3 regions of the Enterococcus sp. AZ128 genome follow, and region 3 is predicted to be linked to each of the others. Evidence: predicted binding sites of a transcription regulator. Region 3 holds the regulator's gene; each other region holds the start of a gene.
What was found. The regulator NrdR, encoded in region 3, represses ribonucleotide reductase genes. The targets are predictions, from matches to a motif close to ACACNATATATNGTGT.
Positions count from the first base shown of each region.

Region 1: the regulator NrdR is predicted to act here: its motif matches at 3,239-3,254, upstream of nrdH (glutaredoxin-like protein NrdH).
Region 2: the regulator NrdR is predicted to act here: its motif matches at 4,447-4,462, upstream of IGI38_RS11955 (deoxynucleoside kinase).

Region 1 is NZ_JBIORZ010000001.1:378,112-384,517, reverse strand. It holds gene IGI38_RS01755 (MarR family transcriptional regulator) at 1-23, opposite strand, end outside; gene IGI38_RS01750 (FeoB-associated Cys-rich membrane protein) at 187-321, opposite strand; gene feoB (ferrous iron transport protein B) at 309-2,471, opposite strand; gene IGI38_RS01740 (FeoA family protein) at 2,472-2,942, opposite strand; gene nrdH (glutaredoxin-like protein NrdH) at 3,321-3,539, shown strand; gene nrdE (class 1b ribonucleoside-diphosphate reductase subunit alpha) at 3,770-5,929, shown strand; gene nrdF (class 1b ribonucleoside-diphosphate reductase subunit beta) at 6,009-6,406, shown strand, end outside.
Region 2 is NZ_JBIORZ010000002.1:26,244-32,649, reverse strand. It holds gene IGI38_RS11985 (PTS sugar transporter subunit IIA) at 1-154, shown strand, start outside; gene IGI38_RS11980 (PTS sugar transporter subunit IIB) at 171-692, shown strand; gene IGI38_RS11975 (PTS mannose/fructose/sorbose/N-acetylgalactosamine transporter subunit IIC) at 662-1,450, shown strand; gene IGI38_RS11970 (PTS system mannose/fructose/sorbose family transporter subunit IID) at 1,437-2,261, shown strand; gene IGI38_RS11965 (SIS domain-containing protein) at 2,277-3,332, shown strand; gene IGI38_RS11960 (SIS domain-containing protein) at 3,352-4,356, shown strand; gene IGI38_RS11955 (deoxynucleoside kinase) at 4,575-5,282, shown strand; gene pnuC (nicotinamide riboside transporter PnuC) at 5,337-6,080, shown strand; gene IGI38_RS11945 (hypothetical protein) at 6,146-6,406, opposite strand, start outside.
Region 3 is NZ_JBIORZ010000001.1:1,043,876-1,050,281, forward strand. It holds gene mutM (DNA-formamidopyrimidine glycosylase) at 1-581, shown strand, start outside; gene coaE (dephospho-CoA kinase) at 584-1,183, shown strand; gene nrdR (transcriptional regulator NrdR) at 1,370-1,843, shown strand; gene IGI38_RS05145 (DnaD domain protein) at 1,856-3,169, shown strand; gene dnaI (primosomal protein DnaI) at 3,169-4,095, shown strand; gene IGI38_RS05155 (tRNA (adenine(22)-N(1))-methyltransferase) at 4,213-4,926, shown strand; gene IGI38_RS05160 (Nif3-like dinuclear metal center hexameric protein) at 4,907-6,028, shown strand; gene pepT (peptidase T) at 6,052-6,406, shown strand, end outside.

The DNA of each region.
Region 1 (6,406 bases), 670 kb from region 3:
AAGTCTTTTGTAAATTCACTCATTCTAAGGAACTCCTTCATTATTCATTATAGTTCGGTACCGAACTATATGTCGTTTGTTATTATAGTTCGGCACCGAACTATTGTCAACAACTTTGACAATTTTTTTTATTATCCAAAATGAATGCAAAAAAAGAACCCGATGAAAATCATCGGATTCTTTGTATTAATGCTTATGTTGTTCTTCTTTTACTGGGCAACTGCTGCCGCAGTCTTCACATGAATTGCCATTTTTGATTCGACGATAAACAATCACTCCAGCACCGCCAAAGATCAATACGCTTAATATTATAGTTGCCATTCTTTCACCTCTTTGATCTCTTCGATCGTAATCGTTGGAGTTTGTTTAACAGGTTTTCTAACGATGAAGTAAATCATCGCTGCTAATAAGATCGCTGCTAAAATCAATCCAACACCGATTTTTCCATCTTCAAACATTACGTGACCAAATTGATAAACGATGAAACTCACGACATAAGCCAATCCGCATTGATAGCCGATCGCACGCCACGTCCACTTGATATCGCCCATTTCACGATGAATCGCACCGATTGCGGCAAAACATGGCGCACACAACAAATTGAATACTAAGAATGAATAACCGGCAATTGGCGTATAAGCTGCTTGTAATGCTTTCCAGATTTCCACGCCGTCTTCTGCTACTTCCGCATGACGGTATAAAATCCCGAAAGTCCCGATAACATTTTCTTTGGCTACTAAACCAGTAATAGCCGCAACAGCTCCGCGCCAATCTCCCCAACCTAATGGTGCAAAAAGTGGTGCGATCAAGCCGCCCAAAGCTGCTAAAATACTATCATTTTCATTAACAGATTGTAATGAGAAGTTGTAGCTGGAAATAAACCAGATTACGATACTTGAAACAAAAATGATTGTTCCAGCACGCTTAACAAACGATTTACTATGATCATAAGTATAACGAATCGTGTTCCCAAATCTAGGCATATGATACAACGGAAGCTCCATAATGAAAGGTGCCGGATCGCCTGAGAAGAGCTTGGTTTTCTTCAACGCAATTCCTGATAAGACAATCGCGCCCATTCCAACAAAATATGCTGACGGTGCTACCCAGCTGCTATTAGGGAAAAATGCGCCCGCAATCAACGCAATGATCGGTAATTTAGCCGAACAAGGCATAAAAGTGGTTAGCATTGCAGTCATGCGTCGGTCCTTTTCGTTCTCGATCGTCCGACTTGCCATAACTCCTGGTACGCCACAGCCTGTTGCGATCAGCATCGGAATAAATGATTTCCCTGACAAACCAAATTTACGGAAAATCCGGTCCATGACGAAGGCAATCCGAGACATGTATCCGCAATCTTCCAAAAGCGCCAAGCATAAGAATAGTACCATCAATTGTGGAAGGAAACCTAAAACTGCTCCAACCCCAGCAATGATTCCATCTAAAATCAAGTTTTGCATCCATTCCGCTACATTCCAAGACTGCAATGTTGAGCTGACAAAATTCGGCACGATATCGCCAAACAAATTCTCGTTCACCCAATCAGTACCCATCGCACCGATTGTTTGGATAGCAATATAGTAGATCAGCCACATGACTAAAGCAAAGATCGGTAACGCTAAGAAACGGTTCGTGACAATACGGTCGATTTTGTCTGAGATAGACAACTTGAATTGATCCTCATCCACAACACATAACGTTTTTAAGTGAGTAATAAAATTATAGCGTTCATTAATAACTAGGCTCTCTGCATCTTCGCCAAAAATCTTTTCCGTGATCTTGATGATCTCGCCAATTTCTTTTTGTTGGATGGAGCTCAGGTCTAGATCCTGCTGCGCACGTTCATCTCGTTCAAATAATTTTAAGCTATACCAACGGCCATATTGAGCCTGTGCTGTACTTCCCAAAACTTCTTCAATCTCGTTAAGCGCTGCTTCTAAACGATTATCGTAATGTGGGAAACTAACTTCCTCCACGCCATTTTTGATCAGATGCAAAGCTTCATTGACGGCTTTATCCAAGCCCCAATTCTTCAGCGCACTGATACCAACAACTGGCACTCCTAAAGCGTAAGCCAATTTTTCCAAATTGATCTGTTTGCCGCTTTTCTTAATAATATCCATCATGTTGACAGCAACAACCACGGGAGTTCCAGTCTCAATCAGCTGTGTCGTCAAATAGAGATTCCGCTCCAAATTCGTTCCATCAATAATATTAACAATGGCATCTGGTGTTCCTGAAAGTAAATAATCTCGCGCTACCACTTCTTCAGGTGAATAAGGTGACAACGAGTAGATTCCGGGAAGATCATCAATAATTACTTCAGAATCCTTCTTATAAATACCCTCTTTTCGTTCAACCGTTACACCAGGCCAGTTTCCAACAAACTGATTGGTCCCAGTTAAAACATTAAAGGTACTCGTTTTACCGCTGTTGGGATTCCCTGCTAAGGCAATATGAGTCTTCGCCATCTATTCCGCCTCCTTCGATACGACCACCATCTCTGATTCGTTTTTTCGTAAACTCAATTCATACCCTCGAACTCGTAATTCAATCGGATCTCCTAGAGGAGCCAATTTCACGACCTTCACTTGTGTTCCTTTAGTCAGTCCCATATCCATCAAACGTCGTTTTACCGCACCTGTGCCATGGACATTTACTACAACACCTTGTTCTCCAGCACTTAATTGATCTAATGAAACCCATGTCTCTTGGTCCTCCGTTAGATCCTTCACAAGTATTTGTTTTAGTAAAGACTGGGATAAAGCCAGCCGTGTATTATGTAATAGAATAATTCCGTTATCGCCAGATTGATTCACGACGGCAACCTTTGAACCGACGATCATCCCCAAATCTTGTAGGCGATGCTTTAATTCTTTTTCTAAAGTCATTTCATCAATTTGAACGACCTGGTTCAATGAAACATCTGCCAAAGTTGTCATACACTTTTCCACCTAACTCTAATTAATAATGAGAATCTTTCTCACTAAGAATAGCTTCATTTGCTAGTAAAGTCAATAAATGGTCGAGGATTTTGTGTCTTTTGTGAGCAACTTGTTTGACAATCACTGATTTATTTGTTTCTAATCTGTATTTTTCGTTATTAAAAAAACTTTTTTGTCGAAAAAAAACACCTTGTAACGTTTTTTTGAATTATGAAAAGGGATTTTCCTTTGAAACCGTCCGTTTTCAACATTTTTGCAAAAAACACAAAGAGTAGTATACCAATAAATTACCACCACAATATATGGTATTAAACGATTGACTTTTTCGCTACATCTTTTATACTAGTAATTGTAGAAATCAAGGGAGGTAGTCTTATGGTAAAAGTCTATTCTAAAAACAATTGTATGCAGTGTAAAATGGCAAAACGTTATTTAACTGAAAATCAAATTTCATTTGAAGAAGTCAATATAGACAATGAACCTGAAGCACTAGGTTTTTTAAAAGATCAAGGTTTCCAAAGTGTCCCAGTTATTTTCGGCGGACAACAAGCCATCATTGGTTTTCGTCCAGATCAATTAAAAGCATTAGCGTAATTTAAGAAGCCGCTTCTAGAGCACCGTTTTGCGAAACTTTGCGATCCACGATTGCAAAGTTTTCTTCTTTATATAGGAATCGTTTTGCTTGTTCACTGCCACTATATCTAGTGATGGACCTATGTAACGATCAAGGATTCTTTTTTTTGTTTAAAATGAGACCTGTTGGGTAGAAAAGCAACTCGATGAACCTGAAAGAAATCGATAGAAAAAAGGAAAGATGTGACGAGATGAGTTTAAAAGACCTAGGTGAAGTATCTTACTTCAAATTGAATAATGAGATCAACCGTCCAGTAAATGGACAGATTCCATTGAATAAAGACAAAGAAGCGTTAACTGCCTTTTTCAAAGAAAACGTTGAACCAAATACCCGTACATTTTCATCTGTACAAGAAAAAATCGACTATTTAATAGAAGAAGACTTTTTAGAAGCAGCGTTTATTGCAAAATATACCCCTGCTTTTATCGAAAAACTCTTTAATTATTTAGCAGATCAAAAATTTACATTTAAATCATTTATGGCGGCCTATAAATTTTACTCGCAATATGCCTTGAAAAACAATGCAGGCACTGAGTATTTAGAAAGCTATGAAGACCGTGTCGCTTTCAACGCCTTGTATTTTGCGAATGGTGATGAGAAATTAGCTCTGTCATTGGCTGATGAAATGATCCACCAACGTTATCAACCAGCAACCCCGTCTTTTTTAAATGCTGGTCGTAAACGCCGCGGAGAATTAGTCTCTTGTTTCTTGATCCAAGTGACCGATGATATGAACAGCATCGGCCGCTCCATCAATTCAGCCCTGCAATTGTCACGAATCGGCGGCGGTGTAGGGATCAATTTATCTAACTTGCGTGAAGCTGGCTCACCAATCAAAGGTTATGATGGTGCAGCAAGCGGTGTTGTTCCAGTCATGAAATTATTCGAAGACAGTTTCTCTTATTCTAACCAATTAGGTCAACGTCAAGGTGCTGGGGTTGTTTACTTAGATGTTTTCCATCCAGATATTGAGATGTTCTTGTCTGCCAAAAAAGAGAACGCCGATGAAAAAATCCGCGTGAAGACTCTCTCTCTTGGTGTGACAGTACCAGATAAATTTTATGAATTAGCTCGTAAAAATGAAGATATGTATTTATTCAGCCCTTATGGTGTCGAACGTGAATACGGTGTGCCTTATTCTTATGTCGATATCACTAGGGAATATGACAATTTAGTCGCAAACCCAAATATTCGCAAGAAAAAAATTCGTGCTCGTGATCTCGAAAATGAAATTTCTAAATTGCAACAAGAATCTGGTTACCCATATATCATCAACATTGATACAGCCAATCGTGCGAACCCAGTTGATGGAAAAATTGTCATGAGTAATCTTTGTTCTGAGATTCTCCAAGTTCAGACCCCTTCTACCATCAATGGTCGTCAGGAATATGACGTGCTAGGTACTGATATTTCATGTAACCTTGGTTCCACAAATATCGTCAACTTGATGGAAAGTCCTGATTTTGGTCAATCTGTTCGAACGATGGTTCGTGCATTAACCTTTGTAACAGACGAGTCAGATATCGAAGTGGTTCCTTCCATTCAAAATGGCAATAACTTGAATCACACGATCGGTTTAGGGGCGATGGGATTACACAGCTTCTTCGCAAAACACCTAATGGCGTATGGTTCTGAGGAATCTATCGACTTTACCAATATTTATTTCACTTTGTTAAACTATTGGACGTTAATGGAAAGTAATGAACTGGCGAAAGAACGTAAGACCGTCTTCCATAACTTTGAAAAATCGGCTTATGCGGATGGTTCATATTTCGATAAATACACCACTGGTGAATTTGCACCAAAAACAGCTAAAGTCAAAGAAATCTTCAAGGATATCTTTGTTCCAACTGCCGAAGATTGGCAAGCATTAAAAGAAGCGGTTCAAAAAGACGGCTTGTATCACCAAAATCGTTTAGCTGTTGCACCGAATGGTTCGATTTCTTATATCAATGATACCAGTGCCAGCTTGCACCCAATCACTCGTTTAATCGAAGAACGTCAAGAAAAGAAAATCGGTAAGATCTATTATCCAGCGCCTTACTTGAATAATGAAACCTTGCCTTACTATACTTCTGCCTACGATATGGATATGAGAAAAGTCATTGATGTTTATGCGACAGCTCAGCAACATATCGATCAAGGAATGAGTTTGACGCTATTTATGCGTTCTGAAATTCCTGACGGGTTATACGAATGGAAAAAAGAAAGCAAACAAACAACACGTGATTTGAACATTTTACGTAACTATGCCTTCTATAAAGGTTGTAAATCTATTTATTATGTTCGGACCTTTACAGACGATGCTGAAGAAATCGGCTCAAATCAATGTGAAAGCTGCGTAATCTAAAAAAGGCTGTTCCCTCTCGGACCGAAGTCCGAGAGGGAATGCTATGCGTGATTATATACTTACCTTAGGAGGAATATCCATGGCAGAAACTTATTATGAAGCCATTAACTGGAATGAGATCGAAGACGTCATCGATAAATCGACGTGGGAAAAACTAACCGAACAATTTTGGTTGGATACACGAATTCCATTGTCCAATGACTTAGACGATTGGCGCAAACTATCCGATTTAGAAAAGCAAACCGTGGGGTACGTATTCGGTGGGCTGACTTTATTGGACACCGTTCAATCAGAAAGCGGAATGGATCAGCTGCGTGAAGACGTTCGCACGCCTCACGAAGAAGCAGTACTAAACAATATCCAATTCATGGAATCTGTTCATGCAAAAAGCTATTCATCGATTTTCAGTACATTAAATACGAAAACTGAAATCAACGAAATTTTTGAATGGACCAATACGAATCCATACTTGCAAAA
Region 2 (6,406 bases), on a different contig from region 3:
AATGAACTTGCCTTTTCTGATTGAACTGTCGATGCAGCTTCAATCTGCCGAATCACTTCCAACGCTGATTGAAACTACGTTGGAAACATCGAAGCAGACAATTCAATTTTGTAATCAATTGCTCAGCAACAACATAGCGGAAGAGGAATTTTAAAAACGGAGGGATAGAAATGATTTTATTAACTAGAGTGGATCATCGTTTGCTTCATGGACAAGTCGCATTTTCTTGGACCCAGGGATTGGGAGCAGATTGCATCTTGATCGCCAATGATGATGTACCAACCAATGAAATTCGAAAAACGACCATCAAATTAGCTAAACCGCAGGGTGTAAAATTGGTTATTAAAAATATCGAGGATTCGATTGCAGCTCTACAAAGCGGTGTGACAGATAAGTACAAATTATTTATCGTAGTGGAATCCATCGCCGATGCGAAAAAACTAGCAGATGCGCATCCGCAGATCCAAAAAATCAATTTAGGCGGAATCAAGGCCAAAGAAGGGACAAGAAGTATCGGAAAGGCCGTGAATGTCTTGCCCAGCGAAGAAGATTTGTTAAGGGAAATGGTAGATAAAGGGATCGAAGTTGAAATTAGACAAGTCCCAACAGATAAAAAGGTTGCTGTCACTGAAGTTCTTTATAAAAGAAAGGTTGAAGAATTATGCTCTTTCAAGCAATTTTACTTGGGTTAGTCGCATTTATTGCCCAGTCTGAGTACGCATTAGGAACATCCTTATTATCTCGCCCAATCGTTACGGGCTTATTCACCGGGATCGTTTTGGGAGATATGAAGGCTGGTATTATCATGGGTGCAACCTTAGAGTTAGCATTTATTGGTTCATTTTCTGTAGGAGCAGCGATTCCGCCAGATGTAGTAACAGGCGGTGTTTTAGGAACAGCATTTGCTATTACCGCTGGTGCTGGAACAGAAACGGCTTTGTTGTTAGGATTGCCGATTGCGACATTGACGTTGATACTGAAAAATATTTATCTTGGAATCTTGATTCCAGTCATGAACCAAAAAGCAGATAAGTACGCTGAAGAGGGAAATTATAAAGGTGTCGAACGAATGCACTTAACAGCAGGCTTTGGACTATCTTTAATGCTGGGTTTAGTTGTAATGATCTCGTTTATGGTGGGAAGTAAAACGATTGGCAATTTATTGGATATGATTCCTGACTTTATCCAACATGGTCTATCCGTTGCAACTGGTTTGATTCCAGCATTAGGTTTTGCGATGCTTGCTCGTTTACTGATCAATAAACAGGTTGCGCCATACTTCTTCTTGGGCTTTGCATTAGCGGCTTATTTAGAAATCCCGGTAACCGGAATCGCTATTTTTGGAGCAATTGTGGCGGTTGTTGTCGTAAATATTATGAATATCCGTGGTGGACAGAATAATAGCGCCCAAACTTCTACAGGGGAGGTAGTTGATGATGATGACTTCTAACGGAAAGAATGAGTTGAAAATTACTAAGAAAGATTTGAGCAAAGTATTCTGGCGTTCATTCCAAATGGAATTTTCGTGGAACTACGAACGTCAAATGAATTTGGCTTACTGCTATGCCATGATTCCCATCCTAAAAAAATTATACAAAACGAAGGAAGCAATGGCGGGAGCCTTGAAACGCCACTTGGAATTCTTCAATACCACGCCTCATATCGTGACCTTGATCTTAGGAATCAATGCGGCGATGGAAGAAGAAAACGCGAATGATGCGAATTTCGATGTTTCGACTATTGATAATATCAAAACTTCATTGATGGGACCTTTAGCTGGTATTGGGGATTCGTTTTTCTGGGGAACATTGCGCTTGATCGCTACCGGTGTGGGAACCTCGTTGGCCGTACAAGGAAATATTTTAGGACCGATTTTATTCGTATTGATCTTTAATATTCCTCATTTATTGTTCCGCTATTTCGCTACATCATGGGGCTATAAGTTAGGAACGGGATTCCTGAAGAAGATCCAGGAGAACGGAATGATGGGAAGCTTAACGCTGGGAGCGTCAATCATAGGGCTGATGGTCGTAGGCGGCATGACAGCTTCAATGATTGATATCAACATTCCATTAAAAATCGGTACTGGTGAAAATGCTGTGACGGTTCAAAATATTTTTGATGATATCGTACCTAGAATATTATCTCTTGGAGCGTTTGGTGCAGTCTTCTATCTGCTGAAAAAAGAGGTAAAGGCCTTGACGATTTTGCTAGGATTAGCTATTTTCGGCATCCTTGGTTCATGGATCGGTTTCTTTTAAGAATGGAGGAATAGTATGACAACAATGACGATGCTTGATTATATCCATCAAGAGCAGAAAACATTGTCCAAAATTTTGAACGAGTATGATTTTTCTGCTGATGCAAATCTGGCCAAAATGAATGCAGTAACTATTTTGGCTACCGGCTCTTCTCTTAATGCGTGTTTATCTGCCAAAATTGCATTCGAGAAACTCGCGGATATTAATATCACGATTGAAGAGCCCTACAATTTTAATCATTATGGGCGACTGATAAAAGGAACGGATACGATTATTGGGGTTTCTCAAAGTGGGAAAAGTGCTTCAACGATTGATGCCCTAAATAAATTGAATGGGTGCGAGATTCAGCAGATCGTTTTAACAAGTGACCTAGAGAGTCCAATTGCCCAAGTGGTTGATAACGTGATTGATTTGAATATGGGGATCGAAACAGTTGGATTTGTTACTAAAGGATTTTCAGCGACGGTCTTCCAGCTGCTGTTGCTTGCGATTAAAGTAGGTGTCTCAAAAGATCATATTGATGAACAGCAATTAACAGATTTAAAGCGAGAATTATCTGAGATAATCAGCACTATTCAAACAGTGATCGATAAATCGAATGCTTTTTTTGAACAGCATGAAAATCTATTAAAGCTTGGCGGTCGTTTTGTCGCGTTAGGTTATGGTCCAAATTTGGGAACAGCAAAAGAATTTGAAACAAAATTCACTGAAACGGTTCGTCGTCCCAGCCAAGGCTTTGAGCTGGAGGCATATATGCATGGACCTTATTTAGAGGCTGATTGGGAGCACACGCTATTCTTTATTGAAACACCAAGTGTAAATTTAAGCCGATCGCAAGCACTGGCAGATTATATGGCTGGCTATGTGGGAAATATTCTAAGAGTAACAACAGAAAAAAGTTCTGATAGTGATACCTTAGGATTAGATATTACTGTTTCAGAGATCTTTTCTCCATTGCTATTGATTATTCCGTTTCAATTGATGGCCTATCGAACGGCTACGGCCAAAGGTATTGATTTAAGTAAACGAATTTTTGATGATTTTGATTCTGTTTTAAAGAGTAAAATATAAAAGTTGAGGAGTTTATGACATGTTGAAATTTGATGAACAGCAACAGATCGATGATATTCAAGGAGCTTTAGCGTTACGTCCGCAGGTTGAAAAGATTATTGATGAAGTTTTGGAAAAGGGCTACGATGCTATTTTTTATCTAGGAATTGGCGGAACCTACGCTTCAGCTATGCAGGCAGTAACCTATATTAACGGGCGCAGTGATTTGCCTGTTTATGTTCAGCACGCTGCGGAGTATTACACTACTGGAAATCGAAGACTAACTAAGGAATCACTTGTGATCCTTTCTTCTGTGACAGGAACAACCGAGGAAGTAGTAAAAGCAGTTGGAGAAATTAAAAAAGTTGGTGCAACGTTGCTTGGTTTTATCGATACAGCAGAAACTAGTCTGGCAGAGAGCTGCGATCATGTAATTACGTATCCAGCTCCCGGCACGGAGCAAATCAAGTTCTTTATGGCGGCTGATCGTTTGATGCACAATAATGGCGATTTCCCAGACTACGCGGAATATTATGCTGAACTAGAAAAATATTTGGCAAAAGGCTTAGTTGAGGCTGAGAAACAAGCAGAGGATTTCGGTCGAGAATTCGCTGAAAAACATCGTCATGATGACATGCATTATTTCATTGGTGCTGGAAATCAATGGGGTGCTGTCTACTCTTATGCGATGTGTTATTGGGAAGAACAAAGCTGGTTGCGTTCTAAATCAATTCATGCTGCAGAATTCTTACATGGAACACTGGAGATCGTTGATGAAACAACAGCGGTAACGCTATTCTTAGGTGAAGATGAACAACGTTCTTTAGCAGAGCGAGTAAAAAATCTATTACCACGCATTTGCGGAAACTATACTCTTATCGATTCGAAAGATTACCCAATTGATGGTATCAGTGAAAAGAATCGTGGAAGGGTCTTACCGCATTTGTTGATGCATTGTGTAACACAGCGGATTGATGCTCATGTTGAAAAATTGAATTGTCATCCATTAGATATTCGCCGTTACTACCGTCAGTTTGATTATTAATCAGTAAACCTCTTTGCCATGGCAAAGAGGTTTTTTATAGAAAATATGTAAAATAATAAAGAAAGCACATTCATTATTGTGAAATCGACAACACTATATATAGTGTTGTTTTTTTGCATATCACTAAAAATGCACAAAATCTAGTCTTTACTTCAAAAAAATTTAGGAGTACTATTATCAAGGATTTGAAAGAAAAAAATTAATTTTACTATGAAGGGATGGATGAAACGATGCTATTAATCTCTGGTACGATCGGAGCCGGTAAAAGCAGTCTGACGGATATGCTGTCACAAGAAATGAATTCAAAACCATTTTACGAAAATGTGGATGATAACGAAGTACTGCCATTGTTTTACTCAAATCCAGAAAAATATACGTTTCTGCTTCAAATATTCTTTTTAAATAAACGGTTTTTGGCGATGAAAGATGCTTTAAAGCAAGCGGATAATGTGTTGGACCGTTCGATTTATGAGGATAGTCTGCTTTTTCATTTAAACGCAGATCTAGGTCGTGTAAGTCAGGATGAAGTGCTGCAATACGACAGTTTACTTGATACGATGCTAAAGGAACTGGAACAAGTTGCTCCGAAAAAAAGACCAGATTTGCTGGTCCACATCAAAGTTTCTTTTAATGTGATGCTGGAACGGATCGAAAAACGCGGACGTGATTATGAACAAATTGCCACAAATCCGGAGCTTTTTGATTATTATCGAATGGTCAATGAACGTTACGAAAAATGGTATGACAGTTTTACTATCTGTCCGAAAATTCAGATCGATGGTGATCGCTACGATTTTGTTGCTGATCCGCAAGCGGCTGAAACAGTCATTAAGCAGATCAAGGAAGAAACGAACAGGTTAAACTTATTGGAGTTCAAAAACTCTAACTACTATTCAAAAGGAAATATTGAAAAAGGTATTTTTTAGTATTTCCTGCTTTATGAACAAATAAAGAACGACTGTTTTTAGAAGGAGCCAATCATGTTAAATTATTTCAAGTTTTTACTTCATCAATTAAAAGGATGGCCGCAACAAAATTACTATTTATTTTTCTTTAGTTTAGGTTGTCAGGTGATGACCTTAGTGAATCAGTCGATCACACTACTCACTGTGATCACATTCATCGGAACGACTTTGGGGGTACTATGTATTCTTTCTATTAATGCAGCAAAATCGATCAATGGCGTATTAGGGATTCTTTCCGCAATTTGCTTTATTTATGTTGGTTACTCGGCTAAAAATTATTTAAGTATCGGCGAACAAATTGCTTATATGATTACGCTGGATATTCCTGTATTACTAAGTAAAGAGTGGAATCATAATATGGCGTCAAAAATCCGCAATTTTACTGGTAAAACATGGATCATTGCGATTGCAAGTACGATTATTGTCTATTTTGCTTCAGGTTTTTTGATTCAACGGTTTACCGATGATCCTCGTCCTTGGATCGATGCGATTGCTTTTTCAATTAGTCTAAGTGCTGGAATCATTAGCTTCTTACGCTACAATAATCAGTATTTTTGGTGGTTGGCTTCAGGGCTAGCGCAAATGGTTCTTTGGTACATGTCATTCAGACATGGTTCCGCAAGTTTGGCGATGTTTGTTAATAGCTCAGTTTATTTGATCAATGACGTTCTAGCGTTTACTGTTTCTCCCTGGTACAACAAGAAGGAACGGGAAAGAATGCAGCGGATGGAAGAAGAATATTATCATTTGAGCCATTAATCCAAGCAATAGAAAAGATCTTAATGACTAATTTCTATGTCATTAAGATCTTTTTTTCGAGTAATCTATTCGTTTGAGAAGAGCCATTCGATTTCGTCGGTTATCCAGATTCCTGGTTTTTTCAACGAATCAAACGGTATCCAAGAGCTTTTCATAAAAATCTTCTCTGACTGCCAATAATTGTCCTGCTGTTGTTTTGATTTTAAATAATCAAGAGCGGCTCGACATTCTGGCCTAGCAAGCAGGTTTTCGTTCTTCATAACGCCCAGTATCTCTATAACATTTGTGCGATATGGGTAGGGATAGAAAAGTGTGATCAAATCATT
Region 3 (6,406 bases):
AACCTACTGTTTTAGATAAACATAGTCATGTACGGTTTATTTTTACGGATGGCTCAGAACTGGTTTATCATGATGTACGAAAATTTGGCCGCATGGCCTTATTGAAAAAGGGAACTGCGAAGGATTATAAAGGTCTGATGCAATTAGGTCCAGAACCAACTGATGAAGATTTTGATCTAGCGGATTTCAAACAACAGTTGAAAAAATCGACGACGATGATTAAACCACTACTATTAAATCAAAAAGTTGTGGCCGGATTAGGAAACATCTATGTTGATGAAGTTTTGTGGTTAGCCCAAATTCATCCAGAACAGCCAGCCAGTACTTTGAATGCTAAGACTGTTCAAAATTTGCGAAAGGCAATCATCGAAGTAATAACCAAAGCTAAAGAAGCTGGTGGTACGACAATTCGAACCTACTTGAACGCATTAGGGGAAGCCGGTCATTTTCAACAGGAACTGCATGTATATGGACAGACAGGTACACCTTGTTCAAGATGTGGAACACCGATTATTAAGATCAAAGTTGCTCAAAGAGGGACACATCTTTGTCCTCATTGTCAGAAACTAAAGAAGGTGTAGGGATGAGTTTTGTGTTAGGTATCACAGGTGGTATTGCTAGTGGAAAGTCAACAGTTGTGGATTTTTTCAAAGCGGAAGGCTTTGCTGTTGTAGATGGGGATATCGTTGCGCGAAAAGTAGTGGAACCTGGAACTGAAGGATTGAAGGTTTTGGAAAAGGTATTTGGTTCAGCGATTATTGAAAAAGACGGTCAATTAAACCGAAAAAAACTGGGCGATATTATTTTTCAGAATGAACAAAAGAGAGCATTGTTAAATGAAACACTAGAACCATTTATTCGAAGTGAGATTGAACGACAAGTTGAAGTCGCTAAAAAAAAGAGCGACTTAGTCATTGTAGATGTTCCATTGTTATACGAGGGAAATTATGAAGCGATGATGGATAAAGTAGCAGTGGTTTATGTTACACCAGAAATTCAATTAAAGCGTTTGATGGCAAGAAATGCTTTGTCAAAAGATGGTGCTTTGGAACGTATCAATAGCCAGCTCTCTTTAGAAGAAAAGAAAATGCGGGCGGATATCGTTATTGATAATTGCCGTTCACAAGAAACAACGCGTCAACAAGTTCTTAATTGGTTACAGGATAAAAAATTTGTTTCTTAAAGATTTCAGCGTCGTAGTATTACGACGCTTTTTTTAGCGAGCTGGTTATGGTAAACTCTTGTTATATAAAAAAAAAAATTTTTCTTTCGACAAATTTTTGTTTTTAAAAAACTATTCTATATAACAAAATAGATTTCATGTTTAGTCAGTGATCTTATTCAATATTAAGAAAGTGTAGGTGAAATTATGCGTTGTCCAAGATGTAATCATAATAATTCTCGAGTAATTGATAGCCGACAAACCGATGACGGGCGAGCGATTCGCCGTCGAAGAGAATGCGAAAGCTGCGGGTTCCGTTTTACAACTTTTGAACGCATCGAAGCAGCCCCTTTATTAGTTGTAAAACGCAACGGAGATCGTGAAGAATTTAACCGTGATAAAATTTTACGCGGGCTTATTCGTTCTGCTGAAAAGCGTCCAGTGGCAATGGAGCAAATGGAACAAATCGTGGATCACGTAGAAAATCGTGTACGCAGTATGGGAGAAAATGAAGTTCCGACAAGTCAAGTGGGAGAATTTGTCATGGAAGACTTGATGGAAGTTGATGAAATCGCCTATATTCGTTTTGCGAGTGTTTATCGGCAGTTCAAAGATATGTCCGTGTTCTTGAAAGAATTACAGGAGATCGTTGACAAAGCCAAGTCAACGGATGAAGAGTAGGGGGCATTTTTAGTGGCAGAAGAACTAAAACCCAGCACCTTTTATATGGTCTATGGTGAGCCACAATTTGACCAAAGTAAACAAGATGCTTTACTATATTTATATCAACCGATCATCGGAAGTACAGCGTTAAGTTTGTATCTGACTTTGACGAGTGATGTCACAATTGAAGGCACAAGCCCTAGCTTGATGCATACGGATTTGTTGGCGGCAGTAGATACTGGTTTGATGAATTTAGTGAAAGCACGGGAACATCTTGAAGGTATCGGTTTATTAGAAACCTATGAAAAAATAGATGATGAGCTTGGTATGAGCTTGATCTATCAATTGCGTTTGCCACTTAATCCAGAAAAATTTTTTCAAGATCCTTTGATGGCTTATTTATTGATGGAAAAAATTGGGCGACGTCGTTTTGAGCGCTTAGTTGAACGTTTTAAACCTAAGCTGTTTAATAGAAAAAAAGCCAAAAACATTACGAAACGTTTTCGTGAGGTCTATCGACTGGATGAGAAATCTTTTAGTAGTCAATCAGAGATTTTGGAACAGACGCAAGAAGATTTCTCTATTCATACGGATTTTGATTGGACCTTATTTAGTCAACAGTTGAAACGATTCAATTTGATTTTGAGTGTTGATGAGCGAGAAAAAATCCAAACATTCCAAACACTGTATGGAGTGAATGAACTAGATTTAGCTGAATTTATAGCCAAAGCGGCTGCTGGTGAAAAAGCCGGTTTGAATTTTAATTATTTACGTCAGTTGATCAACAAAGAAAAAAGACCAAACGTTTCCTCTTCGTCTAAAGAAATAATTACAGACGGTTTAATGGTAACTGGCAGTTTTTCTCCGCAAGAATTAGAAATTATTGCACAAAGCAAAAAAATTGCACCTGTTACTTTCTTACGTGCAATTAAGCGTGAAAAAGGCGGATTTGAGACGAATACAGAGGTCAGACTTTTGGAAGAACTGATTGGACGTAACTTACTCCCTAAAAGTGTAATCAATATCATTATCAATTATATATTGGTGATTCAAAACCAAGCGGTTATCAATGCGAACTATTTAAATGCGATTGCTAATGATTGGGCGCAGAAAAAAATTACTACTCCAGAGGCAGCGATAACTCATGTAAGAGAGAATAATCAAAAATTAGTTCGAAAACCACAAACAAATCGTTCAACGTATCAAAAACGTGGCTCGGGTCGAAAAGAGTCTCTGCCGGAGCATATCAAACAACCGCCGAAGGAGTCAAAATTATCACCAGAGAAAGAAGCAGAATTGAACCGTAAGTTAGCAGAATATTTAAGTAAAGAAGGTGACGATTGATGGAAGATGTAGGAAAAGAATTGAATCGCATCATTAAAAGCCGGGGAGTCGATGGCCGTTATCGTCAAATGATGGAGGAAGTTTTAGCTGATCCAGATGTGCGTCAATTCATTGAAGAGCACAAAGAGAAGTTAGCACAAGAAGACATCGAGAAATCTTTTGCGAAATTATATGAATTTGTACAAGAAAAGAAAAAATACTTATCTTCTGATCCTACTATGATCGCGCCAGGTTATGAGCCGCAATTGAGTCTAAACTTTCATTTTATTGATGTGACCTATGTTCCAACCGATGAGTTGCTGCGTTTAAAACGTGAGGAAGAGATTCGAAATCGCGTGAATTCTTTAGATATGCCAAAAGATATTCGAAAAGCCTCTATCCGAACATTTGAAGTTACTTCTGGCCGAAGTGAAGCATTAGAGGCTTCGTTGGACTTTATTAATCAATACGAAGCTAGTTCCAAAATGTTTCATAAAGCCTTGTTTCTAGTTGGTGATTTTGGTGTCGGGAAAACGTATCTGTTAGGAGCCGTTGCCCATGAATTAGCCGTCAAAGGGTTTGAAACGACACTTTTACATTTTCCGACCTTTGCTGGTGAAATGAAGCAAGCAATATCGAATGATAAAGTGGGGCCTAAATTAGATGGGGTAAAACGAGCACCAATCTTGATGATTGATGATATTGGTGCTGATTCCATGAGTGCTTGGATCAGAGATGAAGTGCTAGGGGTGATCTTGCAACATCGAATGCAAGAACAATTACCGACCTTTTTTTCCTCTAACTTTAATATGGATCAATTGGAACAACATTTGTCTGTTACACAAAGGGGAGATGAAGAACCGTTGAAGGCCAAAAGAATCATGGAACGTATTCGATACTTAAGTAAAGAAATTTGGGTGGTTGGAGAAAATCGCCGAAATGGATAAAAAAAGAAAATTTTCTTAGAAAAAGAGAAACGTCCTATTAAAAAGCGCTATCATTTAGCTCTTTTTTAAGGGCGCTTTTTTTAAGGAGTGTTATAATCAATTTTAGGATGTGAAAAAATGAATGCCAAAGATTTATCCCTTCGTTTACAGAAAGCTGCAGAATTTGTGCCACAGGCGGCTCGTCTAGCAGACATCGGATCGGACCATGCATACTTGCCAGTGGTTTTAATGTTGCAGAAGAAAATCTCATATGGGATTGCCGGTGAAGTTGTTATTGGACCTTACGAGTCTGCAAAAAAGCAAGTTGCCAAGAATGGTTTAGAACAAACACTCGATGTTCGATTAGCAAATGGACTTGATGCTGTAGAGTTAGATGATGACATTTCTGCTATTACTATTTGTGGTATGGGCGGTGTATTGATTCGTGATATTTTACAACGAGGTAAAGAAAAAAATCGTTTATCAGGGAAAGAACGACTGATTTTACAACCAAATGTAGGAGAACGCCAGTTACGAAAATGGCTGATTAACGAAAGCTACACGATCATTGATGAAGCGATCATTGAAGAAAACAATAAGATTTATGAAATAATCGTGGCAGAAAAACTTTCAGAGAAACCTGAATATTCAGCAAAAGAACTTTTTTTTGGTCCAATATTAGTAAAGAAAAAGAATGCTGTTTTTGTGGGAAAATGGCAGCATAAATTAGATAAGAGTGAAAAAATTTTAGCAAGCTTACACCAAAGTGATCAGGATGTCGCAAAAAAAATTCAAGAAGTCGCCCAAGAGATTGAATGGATTAAGGAGGTACTTGCAGATGCAAGGAAATGAATTTATCCAACGTTTTAAGCAATATTGCCCCGAATGGTTAGCCGAAGACGGCGACCCTGTCGGTTTGCATATCGGTACTTTAAACAAAGAAGTTTCACGAATCATGATGAGTTTGGATGTTCGTCCCTCTGTTGTCGAAGAAGCGATTGCTAAAAAAATTGATCTGTTAATTGTTAAACATCCACCGATTTTTCGTCCAATTTCACGATTAACCACTGATGATGTTCAAAACAATATGTACGCGGACTTGATTAAGCACGATATCGCTGTTTATGCGGCTCACACCAATATGGATATCATTCATAATGGATTGAATGACTGGTTTTGTGAACTGCTAGCTGTTTTTAATACAGACTATCTGATTCACACTCACACTGTCAGGATGAAGAAACTGGCTGTGTACGTCCCGCAAACAGATGCAAAAAAGATGCGTCAAGTATTAGCGGATGCGGGTGCCGGTGAGCAAGGAAACTATCAAGCCACATCCTTTACAGTAAATGGTACAGGCAGATTCACACCTAATAGTGAGGCAGATCCAACGATCGGGTCAGCAAACGTGCCGGAACAAGTGCAGGAAAGTAAAATTGAAGTGATTTTTCCCGAGACAAAGCAAGCAGAAGTTGTTTCAGCAATGCTGAGATATCATCCATATGAGGAACCTGCTTATGATATTTATCAGCTTGATAATCTTGCTGAAAATTATGGAATCGGTCGTGTTGGGGAATTAAAAGAAGCGATGCCGACCGAAGATTTTATTGTAAAAGTGAAAAAAACTTTTGATTTAGAAGGCTTACGGGTAATTTACCCACATATTTTAAAGAAAACAATTAAACGAGTTGCTATATGCGGCGGGAGCGGAGAAAAATTTTATAGTGATGCCTTAGCTGCGAAAGCAGACGTTTATATTACTGGAGATGTTTATTACCATACTGCTCACGACATGCAGGAGACGGGAATGTTAGTGATTGATCCTGGACATTATATTGAGTCCCTCTGTAAAGAAAGAATGGTGGCTCTATTTAACCAATGGAAAAATGAAGAGGACTGGAATGTTGATTTCCTTGTGTCTGAGACGTCCACAAATCCTTTTTCATTTAAATAAATAGCATTAAAGGAGAGAGTAAGATGTACGAAAATTTATTACCGCGTTTTTTAGATTATGTTAAGACAGAAACTCGTTCTGATGCGACAAGCACCACAACACCCACAACTCAAACACAGGTAGCTTTTGCTCATGAGCTGATGAAAGAATTAGAAAAAATCGGCATGCAGGATATTACTTATAATGAAAAAAACGGTTATGTGATTGCGACTTTGCCAAGCAATCTTGACAAAGAAACGCGGACTGTCGGTTTTATCTCTCACATGGATACAGCAGACTTCAATGCTGAAGGTGTCAATCCGCAAATTGTTGAAAATTATGATGGTGAATCTACGATCAAATTGGATACAGATGGAAAATATACATTGAATGTAAAGG